3 regions of the Ferriphaselus amnicola genome follow, and region 1 is predicted to be linked to each of the others. Evidence: predicted binding sites of a transcription regulator. Region 1 holds the regulator's gene; each other region holds the start of a gene.
What was found. The regulator sigma-54, encoded in region 1, starts transcription at its own class of promoters, with help from an activator protein. The targets are predictions, from matches to a motif close to TGGCACNNTTCCTGCT.
Positions count from the first base shown of each region.

Region 2: a site for sigma-54 is predicted at 3,330-3,345, ahead of nifL (nitrogen fixation negative regulator NifL). Genes of this name have one in related genera too.
Region 3: a site for sigma-54 is predicted at 7,010-7,025, ahead of nifH (nitrogenase iron protein). Genes of this name have one in related genera too.

Region 1 is NZ_AP018738.1:581,102-590,894, forward strand. It holds gene OYT1_RS02750 (flavin prenyltransferase UbiX) at 1-26, opposite strand, end outside; gene OYT1_RS02755 (Gx transporter family protein) at 23-553, opposite strand; gene OYT1_RS02760 (NusG domain II-containing protein) at 647-1,015, opposite strand; gene rapZ (RNase adapter RapZ) at 1,020-1,859, opposite strand; gene hprK (HPr(Ser) kinase/phosphatase) at 1,856-2,806, opposite strand; gene OYT1_RS02775 (PTS sugar transporter subunit IIA) at 2,821-3,276, opposite strand; gene hpf (ribosome hibernation-promoting factor, HPF/YfiA family) at 3,324-3,647, opposite strand; gene OYT1_RS02785 (RNA polymerase factor sigma-54) at 3,661-5,067, opposite strand; gene lptB (LPS export ABC transporter ATP-binding protein) at 5,096-5,818, opposite strand; gene lptA (lipopolysaccharide transport periplasmic protein LptA) at 5,815-6,384, opposite strand; gene lptC (LPS export ABC transporter periplasmic protein LptC) at 6,368-6,991, opposite strand; gene OYT1_RS02805 (KdsC family phosphatase) at 6,934-7,452, opposite strand; gene OYT1_RS02810 (KpsF/GutQ family sugar-phosphate isomerase) at 7,452-8,438, opposite strand; gene OYT1_RS02815 (monovalent cation:proton antiporter family protein) at 8,515-9,793, shown strand, end outside.
Region 2 is NZ_AP018738.1:1,205,213-1,215,005, reverse strand. It holds gene OYT1_RS05855 (Nif11-like leader peptide family natural product precursor) at 1-54, opposite strand, end outside; gene nifA (nif-specific transcriptional activator NifA) at 175-1,728, opposite strand; gene nifL (nitrogen fixation negative regulator NifL) at 1,721-3,295, opposite strand; gene rsxA (electron transport complex subunit RsxA) at 3,552-4,133, shown strand; gene OYT1_RS05835 (RnfABCDGE type electron transport complex subunit B) at 4,143-4,682, shown strand; gene rsxC (electron transport complex subunit RsxC) at 4,679-6,163, shown strand; gene OYT1_RS05825 (RnfABCDGE type electron transport complex subunit D) at 6,160-7,209, shown strand; gene rsxG (electron transport complex subunit RsxG) at 7,214-7,834, shown strand; gene OYT1_RS05815 (electron transport complex subunit E) at 7,831-8,508, shown strand; gene OYT1_RS05810 (RnfH family protein) at 8,517-8,795, shown strand; gene OYT1_RS05805 (CBS domain-containing protein) at 8,811-9,272, shown strand; gene OYT1_RS05800 (ArsB/NhaD family transporter) at 9,269-9,793, shown strand, end outside.
Region 3 is NZ_AP018738.1:987,665-997,457, forward strand. It holds gene recO (DNA repair protein RecO) at 1-498, shown strand, start outside; gene pdxJ (pyridoxine 5'-phosphate synthase) at 495-1,211, shown strand; gene acpS (holo-ACP synthase) at 1,208-1,591, shown strand; gene OYT1_RS04690 (NAD(+)--dinitrogen-reductase ADP-D-ribosyltransferase) at 1,656-1,814, opposite strand; gene OYT1_RS04695 (winged helix-turn-helix transcriptional regulator) at 1,811-2,248, opposite strand; gene OYT1_RS13980 (hypothetical protein) at 2,381-2,515, shown strand; gene OYT1_RS04700 (PaaI family thioesterase) at 2,530-2,904, shown strand; gene OYT1_RS04705 (oxidoreductase) at 2,940-3,746, shown strand; gene OYT1_RS04710 (SDR family oxidoreductase) at 3,774-4,472, shown strand; gene OYT1_RS04715 (alpha/beta fold hydrolase) at 4,528-5,157, shown strand; gene OYT1_RS04720 (alpha/beta fold hydrolase) at 5,176-5,469, shown strand; gene OYT1_RS04725 (MaoC family dehydratase) at 5,570-6,049, shown strand; gene OYT1_RS04730 (NAD(+)--dinitrogen-reductase ADP-D-ribosyltransferase) at 6,078-6,938, opposite strand; gene nifH (nitrogenase iron protein) at 7,092-7,964, shown strand; gene nifD (nitrogenase molybdenum-iron protein alpha chain) at 8,100-9,575, shown strand; gene nifK (nitrogenase molybdenum-iron protein subunit beta) at 9,658-9,793, shown strand, end outside.

The DNA of each region.
Region 1 (9,793 bases):
GTGAGGGCTAGGGTGATGGTTTTCATGTCGGATGTGTCGCGGGGGCGGAGTCCGGAGACAGGAAGCGGGTGGCGATTATACCGTTCACCGTGCCGAACAACAGTGCCGCCGCCGCAAAGATGGGTAACAGCCAAGCCAGCCCAGCGTGTGGGATCAGCCAGACATAGACCACGACCATTTGGCCGCTAATGTGCGCGAATGCGGCGAGGATGCTTTGACTGACTGGGCCGAAGACACGGTGTGGCAGATGACGACTCGCAGCCAGTACAAGCAAGCTGCATACTGCGCCGGATAGGCTGAGAAAGAAGCCCGGTGCGAGGAAGTTGCCGAACAACAAGCTGCCAGCAATGACGCGCAACAGCGAGACCCATGCCGCCGCGCGCCAACCATACCGAGTCAGCACGATCAAGGTGACGATGTTCGCCAGCCCTGGTTTAACTCCCGGCAACGGCGATGGAATCGCCGCTTCCAGCACCGATAGTCCAAATGCTGCCGCTGCCATGCGCGCCAGATGGTGATCTTCGGTCGAAGTCTCTAGTTTTATCGTACTCATGTTTACGAGTGCTGAGTATCGAGGGCTGAGTGCTGAGCAAATCCGGTGGCTGGGAGTTTACTCAGCACTCGGTACTTAGCACGTACAACTGACTTAATAGTTGAGGCTGTCATAGTTTTTACTTCGTCCAGCCATTTCTACACTGATTTCGTTCGGCAGGCAGATAGCGATCTCACCCGCCTGCTTGAGCCAGCCTTGGCGCACGCAATATTGGCGCGGGCTGGGATCGGATTCGATGCGGGCTTGGCGGTTGTGGATGGTGATGATGCTGACACCCAGCGGGCCGGGGACGTGCAGTTTGGTGTCAGGGGAAAGCGGTAGTTCGCGGAATATCTTTCCGCCACTGCGCACGATGGCGCGATCTGCTGCTCCGCCATTCCAGCACACCAGCACTAGCCATGCCGTGAATAGCGCACCTGCCAGCATCGTCAGCCAATCGCCGAGGCGGATGGCGTTCAGCACGGCCTCAGCCCAACTCGCGGTGGCGCACCAGCACCTGTTGCTGCGGGGCGAAGTGGTGAGCCAACCGCTCGGTCAGATAGACCGAACGATGCTGCCCGCCGGTGCAGCCGACGGCGACCGTCAGGTAGCTGCGATTGTCGGCGACGTACGCGGGCAACCAGCGTTCAACGAAGCTGCGGATGTCGTCGTACATCTGTTGTACGGCAGGTAGCGGTTCGAGGAATTGGATGACCGGAGCATCGCGTCCGGTCAGCGGGCGCAGGAACGGGTTGTAATGCGGGTTGGGCAAGCAACGTACATCAAACACCATATCGGCATCGAGCGGGATGCCATGCTTGAAGCCAAAAGACTGGAATAGCAGCGTGAGTCGGGCGCGGTCGAGCTGAATGAACGATTTGACCCAAGCACGCAGGGCGTTCGGATTGAGGTCGCTGGTGTCAATGCGATGGCCGATGCTGCCGATGTCCGCCAGCAGGTCGCGTTCCTGCTGTACGCATTCCGGGAGCGTCAGCGTATCGTTGCTTAAAGGATGGCGCCGCCGAGTCTCCGAGTAGCGTTTGACGAGTTCGTCGTTGTTGGCGTCTAGGAACAACAGTCGGACGTCGATGCCTTGCTCGCGAAACTGTTCGATCAGTGCGGGCAGTTCGCGCACGCTGCCTCCGCTGCGCACATCGACCGCTACGGCGATCTGCCGATTTCCGGCCTGCTGCAGATTGGCGATCAATGTGGGTAGCAATTCGGCGGGCAGATTGTCCACGCAGTAGAACCCGTTATCTTCCAATAGTTTGATGGCGATGCTCTTGCCGGAGCCAGACAGGCCGCTGATGAGGAATAACTGGGTCATCGGTCTTCCAGATCGCGTTCCATTTCGGCTTGATGGCGATCGAAGAATTCCTTCATGGTGTCGATACCACGCTCTTGCAGCACGTAGTTGCGTGCGGCCGCTTCGACCAGTACAGCCAAGTTGCGTCCGGCCGTCACCGGAATGCTGACGGTGTTGATCTGTATGCCAAGAATCTCTTGGTGGCTGGCATTGAGAGGCAGCCGCTCCAGCTTGGACAGGTCTCCACCGGGCGGGCGGTGGAGGTGGACGATGAGCTTGAGTGATTTGCGTAGGCGCACGGCAGTTTCACCGAACATGGTGCGGATGTTCAGCATGCCTAGACCGCGCACTTCAAGAAAATCGCGTAGCAGATCAGGGCATTTTCCTTCGAGTGTGTCCGGCGAGGTGCGATAGAACTCAGTGATGTCGTCGGCAACTAGGCTGCTGCCGCGCGTGATGAGTTCCAAGCCGAGTTCACTTTTGCCCACGCCACTGTCGCCGGTGATGAGTACGCCGATGCCCATCACGTCGAGGAATACGCCGTGGCGCGTGGTCGATTCAGCCAATGCGGCAACGATGTAGTGGCGCACCAGCCACATCAGGTGGACGCTGTTCTTGGGCGAATGGAACAGCGGCGTGTGCGTCTGGTCGGCGTAGGCGACCAGCGCTTGCGGAATCTCGTCCGTGCCGGCGATGATCAGGCACAGTGTGCTGCCATGATCGAGTAGTTGCAGCGAGGCTTGCATCGCCTCGGCATCTAAGCTGTGTAGATAGTCCAGTTCGATGCTACTGAATACTTGCACCCAGTTCGGGTGGATCAGATTCATGTGGCCGATCAAGCCTTTGTTCGACGCATTGACGAGCTCGCTGTCGAGGATCTTGTCGGCGCCACCTTCTCCAGCGACCCATACCAAACCTAGTCGCTCTTGCTTGTCTTCGAACAGCCGCCGAATATCTACCTGAGCCATATCAAAGCCTCCGCCTAGGCTTGCCAGTTGGCGAACAGTTGGTAAAGAACGGCTGGGTCATCGCTGGCGAGCAGTTGATCTCGGAAGGATTTTTCGCAGAACATCTGTGCTAGTTCGCCTAACAGCTGTAGGTGCAGATCGGTCGCCCGTTCCGGTACCAGCAGGACAAAGATCAGGCTCACCGGCAGCCCATCCGGTGAATCGAAGGGGATCGGGGTGGTGGTTCGGATGAAACAGGCGATTGGATCGCGCAGTCCCTTGACGCGGCCATGTGGAATGGCAACGCCTTGCCCCAGCCCGGTCGAGCCGAGTTTCTCGCGCGCGAACAGACTGTCGAATACCTGACTGCGCCCGATGTTGCGAGTGTTCTCAAATAAGATGCCGACTCGTTCGAACACACGCTTCTTGCTGGTGGATTCGGCATCCACCATGACATTTTCGGGCGGCAGGAGGTTACTAATTAAACCCATGGTTTGTTCCCATGAAAAAGGGCGGCCATTAGACCGCCCACTAAAGGTTATTCTGCTTCAACGATCTTGCCGGAGTCGTCATGACGACGCGCGGTGTTCTTTTCCTTGTGCTTCAACACTTGGCGATCCAACTTCTCGATCAGCTCGTCGATGGCGACGTACAGGTTGGCATCTTGGCATTCCACGAAGATTGTTTTGCCGCTGATATGGACGGTGGCTTCTGCCTTTTGTTCGAGCTTGTCCACCGATAGGATTACGGTGACATCCAGCACGTTGTCGAAGTGTTTCTTGATCTTGCCCAGTTTGCTGACCACATGCTCACGAATGGCGGGAGTGATGTCTAGATGATGTCCGCTGAGGTTGAGGTTCATGGTTGCTCCTTTGTTAGAGTGATTTACGAAGATTGACCGGGAGGATATTTAGCGATTCCCGGTATTTTGCCACAGTGCGCCGAGCGACTTGTATGCCCTGCGACACGAGGATTTCTGCCAAACGGCTGTCGCTCAGCGGATGATGAGCATCTTCCTGAGAGACCAGTTGCTTGATTAAGGCGCGGATGGCGGTGGAGGAACATGCCCCGCCGCTGTCGGTGGAGACGCCGCTGCCGAAAAAATATTTGAGTTCAAAGATACCACGTGGAGTTAGCATGAACTTCTGTGTGGTGACTCGTGAAATGGTCGATTCGTGTAATTCAAGCTGTTCAGCGATCTCGCGCAGCACGAGCGGGCGCATGGCGACTTCGCCATGCTCAAGGAACATACGCTGCCGCTCCACGATGGCTTGCGATACGCGCAAGATGGTGTCGAAGCGCTGTTGCAGATTCTTGATGTACCAACGTGCTTCCTGTAACTGCCCAGTCATCTGTTGCGAACTTTGCTCATCACGGCGCTGCATGATGTTGGCGTAAAGTTGGTTCACGCGTAAACGTGGCATAGCTTCTGGGTTGAGGCGGGCCGCCCAGCGACCACGCTGGCGCTCGACGATGACGTCGGGCACGACGTAATCGCTGACCCGTTGCTCGTAACGCGCGGCTGGGCGCGGATTGAGTTGCAGAATGAGGGCTTGAGCCGCACGCAGACCATCTTCGTCACAGTGTAGCAGCCGTTTGAGGCGGGTGTAGTCGTGAGCAGCCAGGAGATCGAGATGCTTGTCCGTGAGTTGTATCGCTAGTTGCCGACTCGGGGTGGTGGCTGGCAGGGCGCGCAGCTGCAAGGACAAACACTCAGATAAATCGCGTGCCGCGATGCCAGGCTCATCTAGATGTTGCAACTGGACGAGTGCAGTTTCTAGATCATCTAGCGTGACATCTAACTCTTCCGGTAGCATCTCGAAGATGTCTTCCAATGACTGTGCCAGAAAGCCGCCATCATCTAGCGCGTCAATTAGCAGTGCAATCAGTTGGCGGTCATGGTGGTCGAGTTGGCTGAGGCTGAGTTGGGTCAGGAGATGCTCGCGCAGACTTGGGGAGCTGGCGGCTGTCTCGGGATAGTGGTCATCTTCGTCATCAGAGCTGGCTGAGCTAGGGCTATAAGACAGCTCGCTCCAGTCTTCCTCGGCCTTGGATGATTCTCTTTCAGGCTGCTCGGGGCTGGTGGAGGTGGTGCTTGCCGTACTCGTGGCAAACGAGGTGATCTCGTCTTCCTCGCGCTCCAAGAACGGATTCTCATCCAGCAGTCGCGCAGTTTCCTGATTGATCTCCAAGGTAGAGAGTTGCAGTAAGCGGATAGATTGCTGCAACTGCGGTGTGAGCGTCAGTTGCTGGGATTGCCTGAGTTGTAGTGATGCTTTCATGCCAACGATTATTAGGTGGGCGTCACTTTTATAGTTTGAAGTGCTCGCCGAGATACACTTTCCTCACGGCTTCATTATAGATGATTTCCTCGGGCTTGCCTTCCGCCATCACTGCGCCAGCGTTGATGATGTAGGCGCGGTCGCAGATGCCCAAGGTTTCCCGCACGTTATGGTCGGTAATCAGCACACCGATGCCGCGTTCTTTGAGAAAACGGATGATCTTCTGGATATCTAGCACGGCGATGGGGTCAACGCCGGCAAAGGGTTCATCCAGCAGAATAAAACGCGGATCGGTGGCCAGCGCGCGTGCGATCTCGCAGCGCCGTCGTTCGCCTCCAGAGAGACTCATGGCGGGATTGTCGCGTATGTGGCTGATATGTAACTCGTCTAGCAAGGTTTCTAGCGTCGATTCCTGTTGGGCGAGAGGGAGTCCGCGCAACTCCAGTACGGCGCGAATGTTTTCGGCCACCGTCAAGCGACGGAAAATCGAGGCCTCTTGTGGCAGATAGCCTAGTCCTAATTGGGCACGGCGATGAATGGGCGCATGAGTGATCTTGTGCTGGTCGATGTAGATGTCTCCGCCATCTGCTGCAACCAAGCCTACGATCATATAGAAGCTGGTGGTTTTTCCTGCACCGTTAGGGCCGAGCAGGCCGACCACTTCGCCGCTGTGCACGGATAGAGATACGTCTTGCACCACAGTGCGGGCGCGGTACTGCTTCCTCAGCGAGGTGGTGCGCAATTCACTCATGGCTTACCTAAACTGGTCGAAGGCCGGATGGACACTGGATCCGTGGGGGCTGGGATGCTCTCGTTCCTAGGCTGAATGACTGCGCGAACTCGGCCTCGCTGGCCGGAATTCGGAGTTCGCGAGCTGTCCACATGGAATATCTCGGTCTTGGAGTCATAGGTGATGTGATCGCCATGAACTTCGTCGTTACTGCGCTTCATGCTGGCTTCGCCGAAGAGTTCTAGGAATTCATTCTGCGTGTCGTACTCGATGCGCTGTCCGTTACCTTCGATGATTTCATCCACGCCTTCGCGCTTCTGTCTGAACTGAGCGGGTTTGCCTGTGACGGTGCCATGCTTGTCACCAGCGGCGGTTTCTGTGACTACGATCTTGTCGCCCGTGATCATTAGCGTGCCTTGGATGAGTCTGACGTTGCCTTCAAAGATGCTGATCTGCTTCGCATCGTCAATGTTGACGGTGTTGGCATCCAAATACATCGGTTGGTTGCGATCAGCACGCTCCGCCCAAGCCGACGATGCGCCAAGTAGTAGGAGGCAGAGCAAGAGAGCATCAATTCGCAGCAACATGTTCGCTTCTTACGTGTGACAGCAGCTTGATGGTCTGCGTCTTGTTATCTAAGGTCATGCCGATGGCACTCACGAGATTGTGAGCATCGCGCATGGTGACGGGGCGGTCGGTCTCCGCGTAGTCTTCGCTCGGCAGAGCTCGCAGATACGTGGTGGTGAAGACGCGCTCACTGGCGGCTGTGCTAGCAGCGCGCACGATGCGCACATCGCCACGCAAGATGGTTTCGTCGCGATGGAAAGTCGTGCCAGTTTGAGCGGTGGTGTGTAGTGTCGGGCGATTAGGTGTAAGGGCGATGATCTCGGGCTGCTCTAGATGCAGCGAGTCATCATCGGGGTAATGTCTCATCTCGTGGGCGTTGATGCGATGATGAGGCTTGCCTTGTTCGTCCAGTGCGGTGGCTCGGAAGTTATTGACGATGAAATCGGGATCGTGCCGCTTGCTGCTGTCGGCTTGGGCGAGCAGTGGCCCCACTTGCTGGTCCAGCCAGTAGGTGCCAGCCAATACCAGAAGCAGAGGCAGTAGCGGCAACCAGTTGCGCAGTTTTTCGATCATGCGAGGTAGGGGGCGAGTTGTGCGTCCAGCGTGCCTTGCGCTGACATTAGCCATTCGCAGACTTCGCGTACTGCGCCGTGCCCTGCTTGGCGTTGCGTGACGTATTGAGCGTGACTCTGCACGATCTGGGGCGCGGCGGGAACGCTGATCGCTAATCCGACGTGGCGCATGGCGGGTAGATCGACCACGTCATCGCCCATGAACGCGGCATGCTCAGGCGCAATATTCAATTCGGCCAGCAGTGTTTTAATGGCGGCGCGTTTGTCATGTACGCCTTGATAGACGTTGGTGATGCCGAGATTTTTGGCGCGCAGTTCGACGCAATGCGAGGTGCGCCCGGTGATGATGGCCAGCTCGACGCCGGAAGTTTTTAGCATTTTCAAGCCGTGGCCATCGAGCGAGTTGAAGCGCTTGAACTCCTCACCGGAGTCCGATAGATAGAGGCCGCCGTCAGTCATGATGCCGTCAATGTCAAAGGCGATGAGACGGATCTGTTTGGCGATTGCTATGGACATCAGATGACTTTCGCTTTCAGTAGATCGTGCATGTTGAGTGCACCAACCAGTACATTGTCTGTGTTCACTACGAGCATCTGGCTGATGTTGTGGCGCTCCATCAGTTCCACTGCGGCGACCGCTAAGTCGTCTGGGTGAATGCTGCGCGGATTGTGCGACATCACGCTGGCGATGGGTGTGGCCTTGAAGTCGAATTGCTTTTCCAGAGTGCGGCGCAGATCACCGTCGGTGTAGATGCCGAGGACGTGTTGTTGTCCATCTACGATGGCGGTCATGCCTAAGCCTTTACGTGACATCTCCAATACAGCATCGGCTAATGTGGCGGCTTCGCCAACCGCAGGAATTTGTGCGTCCGTGTGCATGATGTCGCGGACGTGGGTGAGCAAGCGCCGCCCCAAGCTGCCGCCGGGGTGAGATCGGGCGAAGTCTTCTTTACCGAAGCCCTTGGCATCGAGTAGCACGACCGCCAGCGCGTCGCCCAAAGCCAATGCGGCCGTGGTACTCGCCGTTGGTGCAAGACCCATCGGGCAGGCTTCTTTGGTGATGGCGCCATCTAGATGTACATCGGCGGCTAACGCTAGGCTGGATCGTGGATTGCCGGTCAAGCTGATGAGCTTGGCACCTTGTCGTTTGATAACCGGAATGATGGTTTGCAGCTCGGAACTTTCGCCTGAGTAGGATAGTGCGATGAAAACATCCTGCGAGGTGATCATGCCTAGATCGCCATGGCTGGCCTCGCCCGGATGCACAAAGTAAGCTGGTGTACCCGTGCTGGAGAGTGTCGCTGCGATCTTGCGCGCGATATGGCCGCTCTTGCCCATGCCGCTGACGATGACGCGCCCATGGCAGCCGAGAATGGTGTTTACCGCACTGACGAAATTCTCATCTAGGCGCTCGGAGAGTGCTTGCACTGCGGCAGCTTCGATTTGGAGCACTTCGCGCGCGAGAGTAAGAGCGTGCGGTGCGGCGGAAAGCGGAGGGTTCATGGTGGGGAATTATAGCAGCGGGGGTTTTTAGTGGTGAAGTTTTGAAAATATCCCGTAATTCCGGCATCATCGGGGCATGGATCATGGATTGCAAGTCGTATTGGTGTTGTTGGCGGTCGCTGTCATGGTGGTCGTGCTGTGTCGCGTACTTCATTTGCCGGTGGTATTGGGTTACATCGCGGTCGGTATTTTGATTGGTCCGCATGCGCTGGGATGGGTTGCTGATGCCCCGCAGGCTCGACATCTGGCTGAGTTTGGTGTGGTGTTTTTGATGTTCAGTATCGGGCTGGAATTCAGTCTGGCAAAACTTCGTGCGATGCGCCGCATCGTATTCGGTCTGGGTAGCGCGCAAGTCATAGTCACACTCTCGGTAGTGCTTGGGGTGGCGGTGCTGTTTGGATTGGATTGGCGTACCGGCGTGGCGCTGGGAGGGGTGTTGGCGATGTCTTCGACCGCCATCGTAAGCAAGATGCTGGCTGAGCGCGCAGAGCTGAATGCGCCATTCGGGCAGCAGATTATGGGCGTGTTGCTGTTTCAAGATTTGGCAGTTGTGCCGCTGCTGATTGTCATCCCAGCGCTGGCGAGCGCGAGCGGTGATTTGACCTATACATTAGTGGCGGCCTTGATCAAGGGGGCGCTGGCGCTGTCGGCGCTACTATTATTCGGTCAGCGACTGATGCGTCCGTGGTTTCATGTGGTTGCACGTCAAAAGTCCCCTGAGTTGTTCATGCTCAACGTGTTGCTCATCACGTTGGGATTGGCCTACCTGACCGATCTGGCTGGGTTGTCGATGGCACTGGGGGCATTCGTTGCGGGCATCTTGATTGCGGAGACTGAGTATCGCTTGCAGGTTGAAGAGGATATTCGCCCATTCCGTGATGTGTTGATGGGTTTGTTCTTCATCACCATAGGCATGATGCTGAACGTGCGCGAGATGATTTCGGATATTGGCTGGATACTCTTGGTGTTGTTGGCCTTGCTGATATTCAAAGCGGTGATCGTGGCAGGTTTGGCTCGCATTTTTGGGGTAGGCTGGGGGGTGGCATTGCATACCGGTTTGGGCTTGGCGCAAGCTGGTGAATTTGGTTTTGTGTTGCTCACGGATGCAGCTAACGCACACTTGATGAGCGAATGGGTGGGGCAGATCGTCTTGGCGGCGATGTTGCTGTCCATGCTGATTGCGCCATTCCTGCTTATGTATGCTGACCGCATTGTGCGTCGTCTGTCGCCAGATGCTTGGATGTATAGCGCCATGCAGATGCATCAAATTGCGGTGCGTAGCATGAGTTCACAGGGACATGTGATCATTTGCGGCTATGGGCGTAGCGGTCAGACGCTGGCTAAATTTTTGCGCG
Region 2 (9,793 bases), 620 kb from region 1:
TGCGGGGTCTGTCTTGGCTTTGTCGGAAAAGCCTTTGATGTCTTTGATGGCCATATCGGGTCTCTAAATTTCAGGTTAAGGATGCGAGGGAAGCCTGAGCTTCCCACTCATGTCGGCTGAATTGTCGGTTTTGTCAGCCTTATCACTCAGTCAGCAAGTTACATGCCTGTATCGCTAGAGTTGCCTTACCTTGATATTTAGCGTCTGAATGCGATAGGCAATCTGGCGTGGAGTCATGTCGAGCAGGCGCGCGGCCTTGGCTTGTACCCAACCGGCTTGCTCCAAGGCAGCGATGACTTTCTCACGCTCGTCCAGATTCGGGTCGTCCAAGTCCAGACTCTGAATCGCGCCACGACTGGCGGAAATCTTTTCTTCGATGCCGGTGACCAGAATGGTGTCGCGGTCGATGGTGTTGCCCTCAGTCATCACCGCTGCACGCTCCAGACAGTTCTCCAGTTCCCGCACGTTGCCCGGCCAATCGTGATGCAGCAGTACGCGCATCGCAGTATCGGTCAGACTGAGCGGGCGACCTTGTTGCGTCCCCAGTTTTTCCACCAGAAAGCGGGCGATGTCGGGGATGTCTTCCATGCGTTCGCGCAGCGGCGGCAGGTAGAGCGGCATCACATTGAGGCGGTAGTACAAGTCTTCGCGGAAGCGCCCTTTTTCGACTTCGGCTTCGAGGTCGCGGTGGGTCGCTGCGACTACGCGCACATCGACTTTGATGGTCTTGGTGCCGCCCACGCGCTCAAGCTCGCCTTCTTGCAACACGCGCAACAGCTTGGCTTGGAACGAAGCGGAGATCTCGCCGATCTCGTCGAGGAACACCGTGCCGCCTTCGGCCTGCTCGAAACGTCCTTTGCGTTGCGCCACAGCGCCGGTGAATGCGCCTTTTTCGTGGCCGAACAATTCGCTTTCCAACAAGGTCTCGGGCAGCGCCGCACAGTTGAGTTTGACGAAACTGCCGCGTGCGCGCGGTGAGTTGTAATGGATGGCGTTGGCGATCAACTCTTTACCCGTGCCGGTCTCGCCGCGTATCAACACGGTGGTGTTCCACTTCGCCACTAGCCGCACTTGCTCGAAGATGCGCCGCATCGGCTGGGTGTGGCCGATGATGTTGTCGAAGCCGAACTGGCCACGCACGGTGCGGCGGAGCACATCGCGCTCTTCCACGATCTCTTGCTTCTCTTGTGCGACTTCGTGCGACAGGCGCACGCTCTGACCGATCAGGTTAGCGACCATCTCCAGAAAGCGCTGGTATTCGCTCAGTACCTTCGACACATTGGGCGACGGTTGAGCGGCGAGTACCCCAGCGACTTTCTTGCCGATACGAATCGGCACACCGACGAAGGAACCCATCGGGTTATAGATGCCAAGGCGCGACAGGAAACGCGGTTCGTCCATGATGCACTTGACCGCAATACTGTTGCCGGTTTTGAGGATGGTGCCGACGATGCCTTCGCCAGGCAGGTAACTGATCTCTTCGGTGACGGTGTCGGACACGCCATAAACCAGCGACACTTGTAGCTCGCCACTGGCGGCATCCATCAAGCTGACCATGCCGCGCTCAAAGGCCATGCCTTCGTGCAGCGCATGCAGCACGCCGTCCAGAGTCTCTTTGAAGTTGAGCGAGCGCGACAGAACCCGACTGACTTGATACAGCGTCTCAAGTTCAGAGCGGAGCAGATCCAGCTCCAGTTCTGACCATCCTTCTGTGCGGGCGTTAGACATGGCTCACCCCCTTGGCCAGAGGAAGTTGCACTCTCACCCGGCAACCTATGTGGACCGTGGGATCGATGTCGATCGTGCCACCGTGACGAGTCACCACTTCTTGCGCCATCGCCAAGCCTAATCCAAGATGCTGTTTAGAGGCACCTTTTGTGGTGAAGAAGGGTTGAAAGACGGTGTAGCGCAAAGACTCGGCAATGCCCGAGCCGCTGTCTTCCACCAATATCTCTACATAGTCAGATAATGGTGTGCAGGTGATACGCAATTCGCGTTGACTGCCGCGCCGTTCGTTCACTGCCTCGATGGCATTGAACACCAATTGTTTGAATAAGTTAGCCAACTGCGCAGAATGTCCCAGCACCACGGCAGGCTGCGCGCACGGTATCCAATCGACCACGATGCCTGCAACCAGCAAGTTGCTCGTGGCCAGTTTGAGTACATCAGACAGGATCTCATTGAGGCTGACCAACTGCTGCTGCGCAACGGCATGGTCGGGGATGCAGGCACGTAGCGTTTCTAAGGCCTCGCGGCTCTTCTTGATAGCCTCGTCCAGCGTACTGGTGGTTATATCGCCCGCTCCTGCAGGTGAGGATGTGGGCGAAAAGCGGCGCTCCAATAAATGAATGGCCGTACTCAACATATTCAGCGGCGTTTCCAGTTGATAGACCGCTCCCGCTAAGGTCTCACGTAAACCTTGAATGCGCTCTTGCTCAGCAAGCAGCGCGCGTACGCTGTTGATACGCAGAGCCTCTTGTTGCTGCTTCAGTTCGGTGATGTCCTGAACGGTAAGCAACATATAGTGGCGCCGCATCGGTTCGTAAAACGCATCTGCGCCTACATCTTGCTCCTCGAACCACGAAATCGCACAGGAGAACCAACGATCAGGTCGTCCCGAAATAGGAATACATACCTCGCGTGCGGCGATGTTGAGATGCTTGGCATACGCTTGATCGAACGCACTCCCCATTTGGGTGCGTAAGGCAGGCAACAAGCGCAAGACGGGTTCTTGCCCAAGGTCGCCGATCAGTTTCTTGTATTCCTGATTGTCCAGAACGACATGCTCGCGATCATCCAACAGCACGATGGCGACTTGTGCCGAATCCACCACCGATTCGATCAGCGTCTTTTGATTCTGTACCTGTCGCTCAAGGCGGTGTACTTCAGTCACATCGCGCTGCATCCCGAGGTAATGCGAAGTCAGCCCATCTTCGTTCACCACCGGCGTGATGGTGACATCGGCCAGATAGCGGCTGCCGTCTTTGCGCTTGTTCACCAGTAGGCCATTCCACGGCCGTTGCCGCTGAATTTGCGCCCAAAGTGTCTCGTACACCAACTGAGGGGTAACGCGGTAGGAGAGAATGGATTCGTTGTGGCCGACGATCTCATCCTGCCCATAGCCCGTGGTGCGAGCAAATGCGGCATTGGCATACAAGATGTTGGCGCGTGCATCGGTGATCGAGATCGCCAGCGCTGCTTGCTCCACGGCTTGGCGGAATAGGTGCGACGGCACTTCGCCTCCTGCGTCATGCGTCGCGGCGGGTGAGGGGTGGTCTGTCGGTGCTTGGGACATGGCGGTCACGTTTAATGCAGTCAACGTCTAGTCGAGCAATATCCGTGCCTATATTTTTTCGTTTTGCCTCAATGTCACGTACATCGCTAAGTTGTCGTATTTGCTACATCGTTGTGTGTCGCCAACCGACAACGACAATACTTTTCTGCGCCGCTCTGGTGCGTTGATGCACCAACTAGCTGATTTAGTGAGTTTCAGCTTGAGATGATTTCAGCTGGCATGGTGATTGCGATGAAGGGGACAGGAGATGATCGAAATGAGCGAATACCTGTTGTTACTACTTTCAACCGCACTGGTGAACAACGTAGTGCTGGTCAAATTCTTGGGGCTGTGCTCATTCATGGGCGTATCCAAGAAGATGGACGGTGCGCTGGGGATGGGCATGGCCACTACCTTTGTGTTGACCCTGACCACGGCGGTGACCTGGATGCTGGAACATTGGCTGCTGATGCCGCTGGGTATCCAATACCTGCGCATCCTTGCCTTTATTCTCACGATCGCGGCAGTCGTGCAGTTCACCGAAATGGTGATTCGTAAGTTCAGCCCCGGTTTGTATCAGGTGTTAGGTATTTATTTGCCACTCATCACGACTAATTGCGCGGTGTTGGGTATCGCGCTACTCAATGTGCAGGAAAAGAATGGGTTCATGCACAGTCTGCTGTACGGATTTGGCTCGGCGGTCGGTTTCACGTTGGTGATGTTGTTGTTCACGGGCTTGCGTATGCGGCTGGCCTTGGCACAAGTCCCGCCCACATTCAGCGGCGCACCGATAGGTTTTGTGGTGGCTGGGTTGCTGTCACTCGCGTTCATGGGGTTCGCCGGTTTGGCGGGCCATTAAGGGGAAGAGATGCTGCTTTCTGCCATTATCAGCCTGACGTCATTGGGGGTTGCGCTCGGCTTGTTGCTGGGGCTCGCGGCTCGTTATCTGAAAGTCGAAGGCAATCCGCTGATCGCCGAGATCGAACAGTTACTGCCCGGTGCGCAATGCGGCCAATGTGGATTTCCCGGTTGTTCCGGCGCAGCTCAGGCCTTGGCTGATGGTAGCGCGCCCGTTACCTTATGCCCGCCCGGTGGTCGCGCAGTGGTACAGGCGCTGGCGGCAAAGTTAGGCGTGGATGCTGATCTGTCGAGCGTTCAAGATAGCGTGCCGATGATGGCTGAGGTCAAGGAAGAGATTTGCATCGGTTGTACGCGTTGTTTCAAGGTGTGTCCGACGGATGCGATCATGGGCGCGGCTCAGCAGATCCATGTGGTCTTCCGTGAGGCGTGCACCGCCTGCGGCAAGTGTGAGGAAGTCTGTCCTACTGAGTCGATCAAACTACAACCGATACCGGTGACCTTGCAGTCTTGGTATTGGCACAAGCCGTTGACAGGGGGGGCAGCATGAAGATTTTCGGCCTGCGCGGTGGCGTTCATCCTGAAGGGCGCAAAGATATGTCGGTGCAGGGCAGCATCCGTACTCTGCCCTTGCCTAAGAAGCTGTATATCCCGCTGCAACAGCACATAGGTGCACCTGCGATTCCGCTGGTAAGCGTGGGTGATACGGTGTTGAAAGGTCAACTCATCGCATCGGCGCAGGGCACGGTCTCATGCTCCGTCCATGCGCCGACTTCGGGTACGATCTTGGCACTGGGTAATCATGCCGCCCCACATCCCTCGGGGCTACCAGTTCCAACCATCACGCTGGAGAGCGATGGCGCAGACCAGTGGATCGCTATCGAAACCGTGGAAGACCCGTTTGCACTTGCGCCCGAAGACATCGCTGAGCGTGTTGCTGCTGCAGGCATCGTTGGCTTGGGTGGAGCGACGTTCCCTGCGGCACTTAAACTCAATCTCAGCCGAAATAGCGGCGTTAAAACGCTCATCATCAACGGTGGCGAGTGCGAGCCATATCTGACGTGTGACGACCGCATCATGCGCGAACGTGCAGTGGAGATCGTTGAAGGTATCCGTCTCATCGCCAGCGCAGTCGCTGCCCAAGAGGTATTGGTTGGCATCGAAGACAACAAACCTGAAGCTATCGCCGCGATGCAAGCAGCCGCACAGGGTAGTGCAGTGAAGATCGCAGTGATGCCGAGCATGTATCCCATGGGGTCGGAAAAACAGATCATCCAAGTGCTCACGGGGCATGAGGTTCCAGCGGGCGGACGCCCAGCTGATATCGGCGTGCTGGTACACAACGTAGCCACGGCCTATGCCGTACAACAGGCGATCCGCTTGGGTAAGCCTTTGGTTTCGCGGATCGTGACGATCAGCGGCGGCGCGATCAAAGCAGCATGTAATGTCGAAGTGCTGATCGGCACCCCTGTGCAGGAGTTGATCGAATTCGCCGAGGGCTACACACAACCTGCCGCGCGCCTAGTATTAGGCGGCCCGATGATGGGGCAGCAGTTCACCCAGACCAGTGTGCCTGTCGTAAAAGGTACGAGCGGCGTGTTGGCACTGTTGGCCAGTGAGATCGGTCAGGCGGAAGCTTCGCCGTGCATACGTTGCTCGACCTGTGTGCGGGCGTGTCCGGTAGGGCTGTTACCGCTGGAGATGGCGGCGCATATCCGTGCGGCTGACTTGTCGGGTGCAGTGACGCTGGGTCTCAAAGACTGCATCTCTTGCGGCTCCTGTTCATACGTCTGTCCCGCACATATTCCGCTAGTGCATTACTTCAATTACGCCAAGGGCGACCTCGCTGCACAGGAGCGTGCCAAGCTGAAACAAGAAGCCACCAAGAAATTGGCTGAGGGTCGCAGCGAACGTATGGCTCGCATCGAGCGCGAACGTGCCGCAGCGGCGGCGAAGCGCAAAGCGGCTCGTGAGGCGAAAGAGCGAGCGGCCAAAGAAGCTGCGGCAAAAGCCGCCGAGGAGACTGTATGAACCCCATCGCTCACTCCCCGCATGCACATGCACCGGTATCCATCTCCAAAGTGATGGCGACGGTTTTACTGGCACTTTTGCCTGCCACGCTGTTCGGCTTCTGGCTGTACGGTTGGCCAGCCGTCGAGTTATGGGCGTTATCGCTGCTCGCGGCCATGCTAGGCGAAGCACTCATCGTACGTATGCAGGGACGTAAAGTTCGCCCAGTATTGATGGACGGCTCCGGCATCCTGACTGCGTGGCTGCTCGCCTTATCCTTGCCGCCTTATGCACCTTGGTGGATTGCTGTACTGGGCAGCCTGTTCGCGGTCATCATCGGCAAGCAGCTGTTTGGCGGGCTAGGGCAGAACGTGTTCAATCCGGCGATGGCAGCGCGCGTGATGTTGCTCATCTCGTTCCCGCTGGAGATGACCACGTGGACAGTGCCAAAGCTATCACCGGGATGGTTGGATAGTCTGCGCATCACGTTCCTGAGTCAGCCGCTGGATGGCATGGCCAGCGCTTCGGTACTCGGTCACGTGAAGACTGAGTTCTCCCGAGGTGTCGGATTGGATCAGGCGCTGGTCGGTTACTACGCTCCGCTGGATGCCCTGTGGGGAAGTCGCGTCGGCAGTCTGGGGGAGACGGCAGCGCTACTGCTGCTGGTGGGGGGCTTATTCCTCATCGCACGTCGCATCATCACCTGGCATGCCCCGGTCGCCATGTTGTTGGGCGTAGCCGTACCCGCGTTGTTGTTCAACCTGATCGATGGCAACCACTACGCTGGCCCTATGGTGCATCTGCTTTCTGGTGGCCTGATGTTGGGGGCATTCTTCATCATCACCGACCCCGTGACTTCGCCCAACACGGTGCTCGGACAAGCCCTCTTTGGCTTCGGTTGTGGACTGTTGACTTGGATCATTCGCACTTGGGGGGGCTACCCCGAGGGAGTCGCTTTTGCCGTGTTACTGATGAACGCGGCCACTCCGCTGATCGATCAGTACATCAAACCACGTATTTATGGTCGCGACAGCAAGGGCGTAGCGCTGCCGGTGAACAAGGGGTAACGAAATGGATAGGGATGCGTTACGTAGTACGTTGAGTTACCAGGGATTGTCGCTGGGCGGTGTGGCCTTGCTGACCACGCTGGCATTGGCATTCGCGTCAGGTGCGACCGAGGGTGACATTCGAGCCGCCGAAGCGCTCGATCTAAAGCAGTCGTTGGCCATCGTGTTGCCCGGACAATACGACAACGACATCGTCCAAGATACGCTGGTGTTGCCGACGGCGGAAGGTGAGGTGACTGCCTATCGCGCCCGACATGCTGGCAAGGTCGATGCCGTGGTCTATCGCGTGATCGGACATGGTTATGCGGGAGCGATCGTGTGTGTGATGGGCGTATCGCGCGAAGGCAAGATATTGGGGGTGCGAGTGCTCAAGCACAGCGAAACGCCGGGGCTGGGGGATAAGATCGAGCCAGCCAAAACGCGATGGATATTCGCTTTCGACGGTAAGTCGATGACCGATCCCGCAGCCGAGAAGTGGGCGGTGAAGAAAGACGGCGGCGTGTTCGACCAGTTCGCAGGTGCGACCATCACGCCGCGCGCAGTAGTCAAGGCCGTCAAAGGTGGACTGGTGTTCTTTGAGCAGAATCGTAATGCGCTACTGGATGAGACAGGAGGCCGACCATGAATGAAAAGTACGCCCGCATCACGCGCGATGGGCTGTGGGACAACAACGTCGTATTCGTCCAGATGTTGGCGTTATGTCCGACACTGGCCGTGACCAGCACCGTGACCAACGGTTTGGGTATGGGACTGGCGACGATGGTCGTACTGATCCTATCGAATATGATCATTTCATCCATACGGCATTGGGTCAGTACAGAAGTTCGCATCCCCGTGTACATCGTGCTGATCGCCACCTTGGTGACACTGGTGGATATGGGTTTGAATGCTTGGGCGCATGAGTTGTACAAAGTGCTTGGACTATTCATCGCCTTGATCGTGGTGAACTGCGCCATTCTCGGGCGTGCCGAAGCCTTTGCCTCCAAGTCAGGCGTAGCTGAATCTGCGTTAGACGGTTTGATGATGGGTTTGGGTTTCACTGCGGCCTTGGTCGTGATCGGTGGTGTGCGTGAAGTGTTGGGTAGTGGCACCCTGTTTGCCAATGCGCATCTGTTACTAGGGCCTGCATTTGCCTTCCTAGAAACAACCATCCTGCCTGACTACAAAGGTTTTTTGTTGATGATCCTGCCTCCCGGCGGGTTCATGGTCGTGGGGCTGCTACTGGCCGCAAAGCGCGTGATGGATCAGCGTCGTGCCGCACATGCTGAGCTGGCCGCTGCTGAAGCCACCGCGAATTAGGAGAGATCATGCAGATAGGCGTTGCATATTCCGAACCCTCGCAGCAACTGTGGTTGCGCATCGAAGTGGCAGACGATGCCACGGTGCAGCAGGCCATTGAACAGTCCGGCATCCTGCGCAAGTTCTCCGGCATCGACATCTCGACCTGCGCGGTCGGAATTTTTGGTAGAGTCGCCGAACTCGATGACGGACTCAAACCGGGTGACCGAATCGAGATATACCGAGCCATCACCGCCGATCCTGCCTCGGTGCCGCGACGTCGCGTAGCAGGTGAAGACGACGAATAAACATCAGGGAATGCCATGACTATCCACCAACTCTTGAGCCCAAGCTCGCCCCATCTCAACGCTACCGATAGCGTTGCAGTTGCCGCACAGATGTTGCTGTCGAATCGGCTGTCGGCCATACCGGTGGTCGATGAGACAGGACGTTACATCGGTATCTTCAGCATGAATCGGCTGTTGTCTTTGTTGCTGCCTAAAGCGGTACTGATTGAAGGGGGAGTGAGCGATCTATCGTTCATGTCCGATACGCTAGAACTGTTATGCGAACGGATGCAGCAGCATGGAGCGATGCCGGTCGGTGACGTAGTAGAAAAAAATGTGCGCGTGCTCTATCCAGACACGCCGCTGCTGGAAACTGTTTTGTTGCTGTATCGAGGTGAGAACGATATCCCCGTGGTTGATAAGGTAAGCGGTCAGTTATTGGGGATGGTCGTCGGCACCGATCTATTGACCCGTGTTTGCAAGAAGGTTCCAGCATGAACAGTGAAACTCACATCATCCATACCTTATTCGGCATGAATCCTATGTGGCTGGCTACGGCGATCTTCATTGCCACGTATGCCGTCATCATCAGTGAACGGATCAACCGCGCTATCGTTGCGTTGCTCGGCGGTGGGTTGATGATCCTGTGTGGCATCCTGACGCAGGAAGCTGCGATACACGGCATCGACTTCAATACCTTGGGCCTGTTGATCGGCATGATGGTGATCGTCTCGATCACCAAGAAAAGCGGCGTATTCCAATTCGTCGCTATCTGGATCGCCAAGAAGGTAGAGGCGAGGCCGGTCGGGATTCTGGTGATGATGTCACTGGTGACGGCGACGTTCTCCGCACTACTGGATAACGTGACCACGGTGCTGCTGGTGACGCCTGTGCTGCTGCTCATCACTGAAGAGTTGAAGATCAAGCCTTATCCATTCTTGTTCGCCGTCATCTTCATGTCCAACATCGGCGGTACGGCGACCCTGATCGGCGATCCACCCAACATCATGATCGGTTCC
Region 3 (9,793 bases), 410 kb from region 1:
CACAGCGCCGAGTGGCAGGGCGGTCAGCCGCAGTTGCAGGGCACGGCGCTGATGTGTGGTTTCTACCTGAACGAGCTTTTGCTTAACCTACTGGTGCGCGACGATCCGCACGAAGCCCTGTTCGAATACTATCGACTCACCTTGCATCGTCTGGCGCATGAGGAAGACCACGCCGCCACGTTGCGCTGCTTTGAAAAACATCTGTTGCAGGAACTGGGCTACGCACTTGCGTTGGAGCACGAAGTCGGCAGCGGCAAGCCGATTGCGCCGGATTCGATTTACCGTTATGTTGTCGAGCGCGGTGCGTTGCCAGATGAGACCACTCAAGAGGGCTTGCCGGTGCGAGGGAAAACGCTGCTAGACATGGCCGTCGATGATTACCGCGATCCGCTGACGGCGCAACAGAGTAAGCAATTGATGCGCGTGTTGCTGAATCACCATCTGGGCGGGCGGGCGCTACACACGCGCGAACTGATTAAGGACTTGCAAAAATTATGATGAAACTCGGACTCAACATCGACCACGTTGCCACCCTGCGTCAGGTGCGAGGTACCAACTATCCCAACCTCGTGCGCGCTGCGCTTATTTGCGAAGAAGCGGGAGCGGATGCCATTACCCTTCATCTGCGCGAAGATCGTCGCCACATTCAGGATGCTGATGTCGAGGTGCTGCGCGGGATGTTGCAAACGCGCATGAATCTGGAGTGCGCCGTCACCGACGAGATGATCGCCAACGCGTTGCGCATCAGGCCACACGACATCTGCCTAGTACCGGAGCGCCGTGAAGAGCTGACCACCGAAGGTGGGCTGGATGTGATTCGCCATTTTGATGCGGTACGCGTCGCCACTGCACTATGCACGGCCGCCGGTATCCGCGTTTCCCTGTTCATCGACCCAGATGAGCAACAGCTCAATGCCGCCCGTGCAGCAGGCGCGCCGGTGGTCGAGATCCACACCGGCAAGTATGCCGATGCCGACAGCGTACCCGAGCGCGAGTATGAGTTGGCGCGCATCCGCCAAGCCGCTGCCCACGGCCACGCACTCGGCTTGCAGGTCAACGCAGGTCACGGGCTCAACTATCACAACGTCCAGCCCATCGTAGCCATTCCACACATTGCTGAGCTCAACATCGGCCACGCCATCATCGCCGAAGCCGTGTTCATCGGTCTGGATGCGGCGGTGAAGAAAATGAAAGCGCTGCTGGTTCCGTGATCCTCGGTATCGGTACCGACATCGTCGCCGTTGCGCGCATCGAGGCTGCCATTGAGCGGCACGGCATTGCGTTCGCTGAGCGCATCTTGAGTGCGCACGAACTGCCGGAGTACTCGGCTCATGCGTATCCCGCTCGTTTCCTTGCAAAACGATTCGCTGCCAAGGAGGCTTTCGCCAAGGCCACTGGCTTGGGCTTGCGCCAGCCGGTCACCTTACAAAGCATTAGTATCATCCATGATGAGTTAGGCAAGCCAGGATTTGCCTTTGATGATGAGCTGAACGTTTATCTTCAGCAGCGAGGTGCTGTCCGCAACCACCTGAGTATCAGCGACGAACGCGAAACCGTCGTGGCGTTCGTGGTGCTGGAAGGGCAAGGGTAAGCCGCCAGTGAGGCATCTGGTGCAGCGGAGCCTAGTAAGCCCACGTTGAATCTCGCTGTGTTGGTCAGTATGCGGCGATCTCCACCTCATACAGTCCGCCGATCACCGTGTACTCATCTTCTCCCTGCAACATCCCCGGCAGCAAGCTCGTGTAGCAGAACAATTTTGACAAGGGCACTTGTGTGGTGAGCAGGTAATCGCTGAATTCGACGGTTATGTTCAATCGCCATCCGGCTCCACAATGCGTATCGGGCGCGTTCCAATCTTTGCACCCGTAACTTCATCTACTGCCACAGCTTTAATTTCTGTCCCTGTTTCTGCATCTAGGAAGCGCACCAATTTACCTCCGCCACGATATTGGCGTCCCCACGTACCAATCATGAAGAGCACCGGCAGAAAATCTCGACCCGCAGCCGTCAGCAGATACTCCTCACGCGGCGGGCGCTCTGAGTAGAGCCGTTTTTCCAGCAATCCTTCCTCCGTCAATGTTGCTAGCCGCCGAGTCAGGATCGTGGGTGCAATGCCCAAATTTTTTCGGAATTGGTCAAAGCGAGTGAGGCCGTTATGTGCATCCCGGAGAATCAATATGCTCCATGTATCACCAATGGAATCAAGGCTTCGCGCGATTGGACAGGGTTCTTCGAGAATATTTTTCATAGTTAATACTATTTTAGTAGTGACAAAGTATCAATTCGATAGTAACATGACTATCAATTCGATATCTACATGACTTTCGATTCGATAGTAGCACTTTAACGACAGACGATATACCCCACAAGGCGATATGAAATGAACAAGAACGATATTTGGGATGCACTGATTTCAGGAATATCTTCCGGCATTGGAGGGGGAGACTCACTGGCACTTAAACAGTCGGAGGGCGTTGACTTATCAGTGGCCGTCAAGGTCGCACTCAATAACTAATGAAGGGAATTGCCATGAAATTTCAAGGCGAAATTGAATACACCATTACAGAACATTCTTCCGAACACGTACTGGCGGAAATGCCGGTACGGGCGGGCATTCTCAATCTCGATGGTGTTGTAAACCACGGCGCAATACTGTGGTTCGCTGATGCGTGTGCGACGTTGCTCGCGCATGGCGAAGATGAGTCCACGACCGCTGTGGAGGGATTTCTGACGGGCATTAGCATCAACGCGGACATCGTTGGAAACCAGCGGGATGGCGTACTGAGAGCTTTATCCAAGTTCATCAAAAACGGGAGTGAACTGAATACCGTGCACACCATCATCACCGGCACCGATGAGATGCTCATTGCCGACATCACCACCCGTTACATCGTAAGCAAGTAGTCGTTTTTATTTTTCATTTTTTGAAAGGAACTGTCATGCCAGAATCAAAAGTAATCGTTGTTACCGGAGTGTCATCGGGAATTGGCCGTGTAACAGCCAAAAAATTCGCCGAGCGCGGCTACCAAGTGTTCGGTACGGTGCGCAATATTTCCAAAGCCTCTCCGTTGCCGGGCGTACAACTCGTCGAGATGGATGTGAGCGACAACGACTCCGTCAAACGCGGAATCCAATCTGTTATCGATAAGGCAAAACGCATCGACGTGCTCGTCAACAATGCAGGAGTCGCCATGCTTGGCGCGGCGGAGGAAACATCGATTGACGAAGCCAAGTGGATGTTCGACACCAACGTGTTCGGCATCCTGCGCACCAGCCAAGCAGTGCTTCCGCACATGCGCGCGCAACGCTCCGGCAGAATCATCAATGTAAGTTCGGTGCTGGGTTTCTTGCCCGCCCCCTATATGGGACTGTATTCGTCCGCCAAGCATGCCGTTGAGGGAATGTCGGAGACGCTGGATCACGAAGTACGCCAGTTTGGAGTCCGCGTGTCGCTCGTTGAACCCGGCTTCACGAAGAGCAACCTCGACACCAATTCGCCCCAAGCGGCCAACAAAATCTCCGCATATGACACTGATCGCGACAGCGTTTCGCGCGGAGTTGCCAAGAACGTTGGCAGCGCCCCCGAACCGGATGGGGTTGCAGACACCATCGTCAGCGCAGCGCTCGGCTGCTGGCGTATGCGTCATACCCCGAAGGGACAGGCTTCGCTATTGAGCAAACTGCGCCGCTTCATGCCCGCAGGCCCCGTCGATCAAAGCCTCAGGAAATCTTTCGGCCTCAAGTAAGCATTTAACCAAACAAGGAGAGTAACTATGCAAATCAAAAATGCTGTTGTCCTCGTTACCGGGGCTAACCGTGGCCTGGGTCAGGCCTTTGTCAACGCACTGCTGCAAGCGGGTGCAGCCAAAATCTACGCTGCTGCGCGCGATCCTGGCAGCATCACCCTCAGCGGCGTAACCCCCATCAAGCTGGACATAACCAACGCATCCGACATTGCCGCAGCCGCCGTACGCTGCACAGACCTGACGCTGCTGATTAACAACGCAGGCATTTACCGCAACACCGCATTCCTCGCAGCAGACAGTGCTGATGTCGCACGCGCCGAATTGGAGACCAACTTCTTCGGCCCGCTGATGATGAGCAAGGCTTTTGCCCCAATTTTGAAAGCCAACGGTGGCGGTGCCATCGTCAACGTGCTGTCGGTATTGAGCTGGCTCAACATCCCAGCTGCGGCCACCTACAGCGCATCCAAGTCCGCCGCATGGTCACTCACCAACGGCCTGCGCAATGAGTTAAGTGCGCAGGGCACCCAAGTGGTAGGCGTGCATGTGGGCTTTATGGACACCGACATGGCCAGCGGCGTGGATGTGCCCAAGGCCGCCCCGCTGGATGTGGCGCGTCAAACGCTATCTGCGCTGGAAGCCGGACAAGTCGAAGTGCTGGCGGATGATTTGAGTCGCGGCGTGAAGCAGGGGCTATCGGCTGGCGCATATTTGGGGCAGGCAGGCTAAGGCTTCGCGGCTCTCAAAAATTTAAAACAAACTCATACCCACAATGGAGAATCACATGAACATAAGTAAAAAATCTCACCTAAAAAATATTTTGCTGTCGATGGTTGCCGCGCTAGCAATTAACCAAAGCGCATTGGCAGGAAATATTGATTACACCACGACCCCAAATCATTACCTGTCAGTTGAGGGTAGCAAATATGCTTACCGCACACTGGGCGAATCAAATGGCAAACCGGCACTTGTGCTGTTTCAACATTTCACCGGGACGATGGATGACTGGGACTCTGCGCTGATCAATCGCCTTGCAAACAAACGTCAGCTTTACATTTTTGACAATGCGGGCGTGGGGGCTACGGAAGGCACTGCCCCGGATAACATTCCGGCAATGGCAAAAAATGCAGAGAAATTTATTGATGCTTTAAAGCTGAAGAAAGTCGACATTCTCGGATTTTCCATGGGCGGCAGTATCGGTCAGCAAGTATTGCTTGATCGCCCCGACCTAGTGAGAAAAGCCATTTTGGTTGGCACCGCACCGCAAGGTTACACAAGCGAAGGCGGCAAGGAATTACCGGTAGTGATGGAAGAAGCATTCAAAAAAGCGGGCGAAGCAAAAACACATCCCAAGGTATTTTTATTCTTTACAGAAACAAGTGAAGGACAAGCTGCCGCCACCGAATTCCTGTAAAGAATAAGCAATCACACTGTGGATGCAGAGAAACCAACCTCAGAAGCCACAACCAATGCGCAAGCCACGGCGATTGTCACTTGGGGAAGAATGCCGAGTAATCTGGCAGCACTTGAAAAGGTAAAGCAACCCGTTTTGCTGGTGAATGGTAGCAATGACGTTATGGCACCAACCAGCATGTCGTTCGAGTTATTCAAGCACTTTCAAAATGCACAGTTGAGCCTTTATCCAAACTCCGGTCATGGTGCGTTGTTCCAATACAATGACTTGTTTGTATCTCAGGTAGACACCTTCTTGGATGCTGCGCATTAAGTAGAGGTTCAACTAAGCGCGCGCCCTCGGAATCTTGAAGTGGCGCGCACCAATATCAAGACATCTCGAAACGAGATTCAATATTTCAGAGGAAAGTTCCATGATGGAAGGAAATGACGGTGACCTGCTTTATCTGGACGATATTCAAGTCGGCCAAAAATTCGGCAGCGCCAACTACACCGTGGACGAAGCTCAAATCAAAGCATTTGCCAGTCAGTTCGACCCGCAACCTTTTCACCTTGATGATCACGCTGCCCGGGACACGTTGTTTGGCGGGCTTGCCGCCAGCGGCTGGCATACCGCCGCCATCACCATGCGCTTAATCGTGACCAGCAGCGCGCGCTTTGCAGGCGGTATCATCGGAGCCGGTTGCGAAATCAGTTGGCCCATTCCCACACGCCCCGGGGATGTTCTGAGTGTTGAAAGTGAAGTGTTAAGTGTGTCGGCATCACGCTCTCGTTCCGAGCTCGGCATTGTGACCATTCGCAACAAGACGCACAATCAAGTAGGTGAGGTCGTGCAGGTGATGACAGCCAAGCTAGTGGTTTCTCGAAGGCCTGTTGCGAGCGCCAAGAGTTAATGTAGACGCTCGGATAACTGCGGCGTAATCAATACGCCGCAATACTCACCTCATACAGTCCGCCGATCACCGTGTACTCATCTTCTCCCTGCAACATCCCCGGCAGTAATTTCGTATAACAGAAAACTTTTGATAGAGGCACGCGTGTGGTGAGCAGATGGTCGCCGAATTCATCGGCACGTTCGCGGTTGGCGGTGAATGAGTTAAGACTATTCAAGAGGACCACGCGCCGTTTTTTATCCAGAGTCAGTAAGGTTTCATGCTCATCCATCCGGTTCACGCCCCGATACAGGGTGAGGTGATGCTGGCTGGGATATTGGCGAGCTAGCTCGTACTGGCAATAACTGTAAAGTAGGTCGAGCTGGGATTCTAGGCTGTTGGTTCCATATAGCGCAGCGGCACGCATTTCCAGATAGCCGCGGTAAGCATCCCCAGAAAAGTCGCGTATCACGCCGCCGTGATGGCGTGGCAACAGCCCAAAGCGTGACTCCACCCAGCCCTTTAAGGCAGCACCTTCCCGCCCATCTGCATCAAAACTCCAACCGCGCATCAAACGTAGGTAGTCAGCCTTCTGACGGCTAGTCGTAGTCAGCGCGGAGTAGCCAGCTTGCTCGGGCTGCTCCAACCAGAAGGCCGCATTCATGTGCAAGTTAAATGCGTGGGCGCGCTCTCGTGCATCGGGCAATTTATCTAGCAAGCCAAACAGGCCGTGATGAAACTCCGCAACGCCATCAAGGTACAGCGGGGCGGGGTCATGCTGGAAGCTCAGGCTGCCAAGGATAGTGGCGGGTAGGTTGCAACGATTGATGGGGAGCCGCGAGCTGCGTGGCAGAGTAGGGCAGGGCGTTGTCGCCACTCCTACAAAGGCGGGGGATTTGTTATGTTCCACTGCTGTTAGTGTGGCTTTATGTTGGTGGTTGAATCAATTAAATACAAAGGGTTAGTGTTTTTTTGTGTAGGTGGCACAGTGTTTGCGATGTTAAGAGTGCGAGCGACAGTTTTTTCAATCGCACCTTCATTTTGAAACTCTCAGGAGACTAACATGGCTCTGCGTCAATGCGCAATTTACGGGAAGGGCGGTATCGGTAAATCGACTACCACTCAAAACTTGGTAGCTGCTCTGGCCGAATCTGGCAAGAAAGTAATGATCGTTGGCTGCGATCCGAAAGCTGACTCAACTCGTTTGATTCTGCACTCGAAGGCTCAAAACTCCGTGATGGAACTGGCTGCTGAAGCGGGTTCTGTTGAGGATCTGGAATTGGAAGACGTGTTGTCGGTTGGTTACGGCGGCATCAAGTGCGTTGAATCTGGTGGTCCAGAGCCTGGCGTGGGTTGTGCTGGTCGTGGTGTGATCACTGCGATTAACTTCCTGGAAGAAGAAGGCGCGTATGACGACGAACTCGACTTCGTGTTCTATGACGTGCTGGGCGACGTGGTGTGCGGTGGTTTCGCGATGCCGATTCGCGAAAACAAGGCGCAAGAGATCTACATCGTTTGCTCCGGCGAAATGATGGCGATGTACGCGGCGAACAACATCGCCAAGGGCATCGTGAAGTATGCGAACTCCGGTGGCGTGCGTCTGGCTGGCCTGATCTGTAACAGCCGTAACACTGACCGCGAAGACGAACTGATCATGGCGCTGGCCGAACAACTGGGCACACAGATGATTCACTTCATCCCACGTGCTAACGCTGTGCAACACGCTGAAATTCGTCGTATGACCGTGATTGAATACGATCCAACACACAAGCAAGCTGACGAATATCGTGCTCTGGCTCGCAAGATCGTGGATAACAAGAAGTTCGTTATTCCGACTCCGATCACCATGGACGAGCTGGAAGCCTTGTTGATGGAATTCGGCATCATGGAAGCAGAAGACGAAAGCATCATCGGTAAAGCCGCTGTCGCAGCTTGATAGAGGTGGTCGGGTTGGCCGCAAGGCCGCTCGATAAGTCTGTAAATGACGTTGGGTATGCGGTTAATCCGCGTACCTGACCCACTCAAACCCTGACGGACTCCACATATTGGTGGGTCATTAAAGGAGAATGAAATGACAACACTGACACGCGAAGAAACCGAAGCGCTGATTCAAGAAGTGCTTGAGGTTTATCCAGAGAAAGCAAGAAAAGACCGCGAAAAACACCTCGCCGTCAACGATCAATCTATCGAACAGTCCAAGAAGTGCATCACCTCCAATCGCAAATCGTTGCCGGGTGTGATGACCATTCGCGGTTGCGCATACGCTGGTTCTAAGGGCGTGGTGTGGGGCCCGATCAAGGACATGATCCACATTTCACACGGCCCGGTCGGCTGCGGTCAGTATTCCCGCGCCGGTCGCCGTAACTACTACGTCGGTACCACTGGCGTGAACACATTCGGCACGATGAACTTCACTTCCGACTTCCAGGAAAAGGACATCGTGTTTGGCGGCGACAAGAAGCTCGCCAAACTGATCGGCGAGATCGAACTACTGTTCCCGCTGAACAAGGGTATCTCCGTGCAATCCGAGTGCCCGATCGGTCTAATCGGTGACGATATCGAAGCGGTTTCCAAGAAAGCGGCCAAAGAGATCGACAAGCCTGTCGTTCCAGTGCGCTGCGAAGGTTTCCGTGGTGTGTCGCAATCTCTTGGTCACCACATCGCTAACGACGCGATCCGTGATTGGGTCTTGCCACGTCGCGAAGGCAAGCCATTCGAAGGTACACCGTATGACGTAGCTGTCATCGGCGACTACAACATCGGCGGCGACGCATGGTCTTCTCGTATCTTGTTGGAAGAGATGGGTCTGCGCGTGGTTGCGCAATGGTCCGGCGACGGCACCATCGCTGAGATGGAGAAGACACCTTACGTCAAGGTCAACCTGATCCACTGCTACCGTTCGATGAACTATATCGCGCGCCACATGGAAGAGAAGTACAACATCCCTTGGATGGAATACAACTTCTTCGGCCCCACCAAAGTCGCTGAATCGCTGCGTGCCATCGCTGCACTGTTCGACGACAAGATCAAAGAAGGTGCCGAGCGCGTCATCGCCAAGTATCAACCTTTGATGCAAGCCGTGATCGACAAGTACAAGCCACGTTTGCAAGGCAAGCGCGTCATGTTGTACGTGGGTGGTCTGCGTCCGCGTCACGTCATCGGTGCTTACGAAGACTTGGGTATGGAAGTGGTCGGTACCGGTTACGAGTTCGGTCACAACGACGACTACGACCGCACCATCAAAGACATGGGCAATGCAACCTTGCTGTATGACGATGTCACCGGCTTCGAATTCGAAGAGTTCGTGAAGAAGGTCAAGCCCGACCTGGTCGGCTCCGGCATCAAGGAAAAGTTCATCTTCCAAAAGATGGGCGTTCCTTTCCGCCAGATGCACAGCTGGGATTATTCCGGCCCGTACCACGGTTATGACGGCTTTGCCATCTTCGCCCGCGATATGGACATGACTTTGAACAATCCGTGCTGGAGCAAGATCACCGCACCGTGGTTGAAAAAAGCTGAGCCGGAAGCGTTGAAAGAAGCAGCGTAAGCAACATGGGGGCGACCTCGTGTCGCCCATCATCAAACTATGCCGGCATCTGCATATGAGCAGTGCGGCTAAGGAGATAGATATGCAACAAGTTGACGACATCAAGCCTTGTTATCCATTGTTCCGTCAGGACGAATACAAGGAATCCATAGGTAACAAACAAGACCAGTTCGAAGAGCGCCATGAATCTGCCAAGGTTCAGGACACCTTCGAGTGGA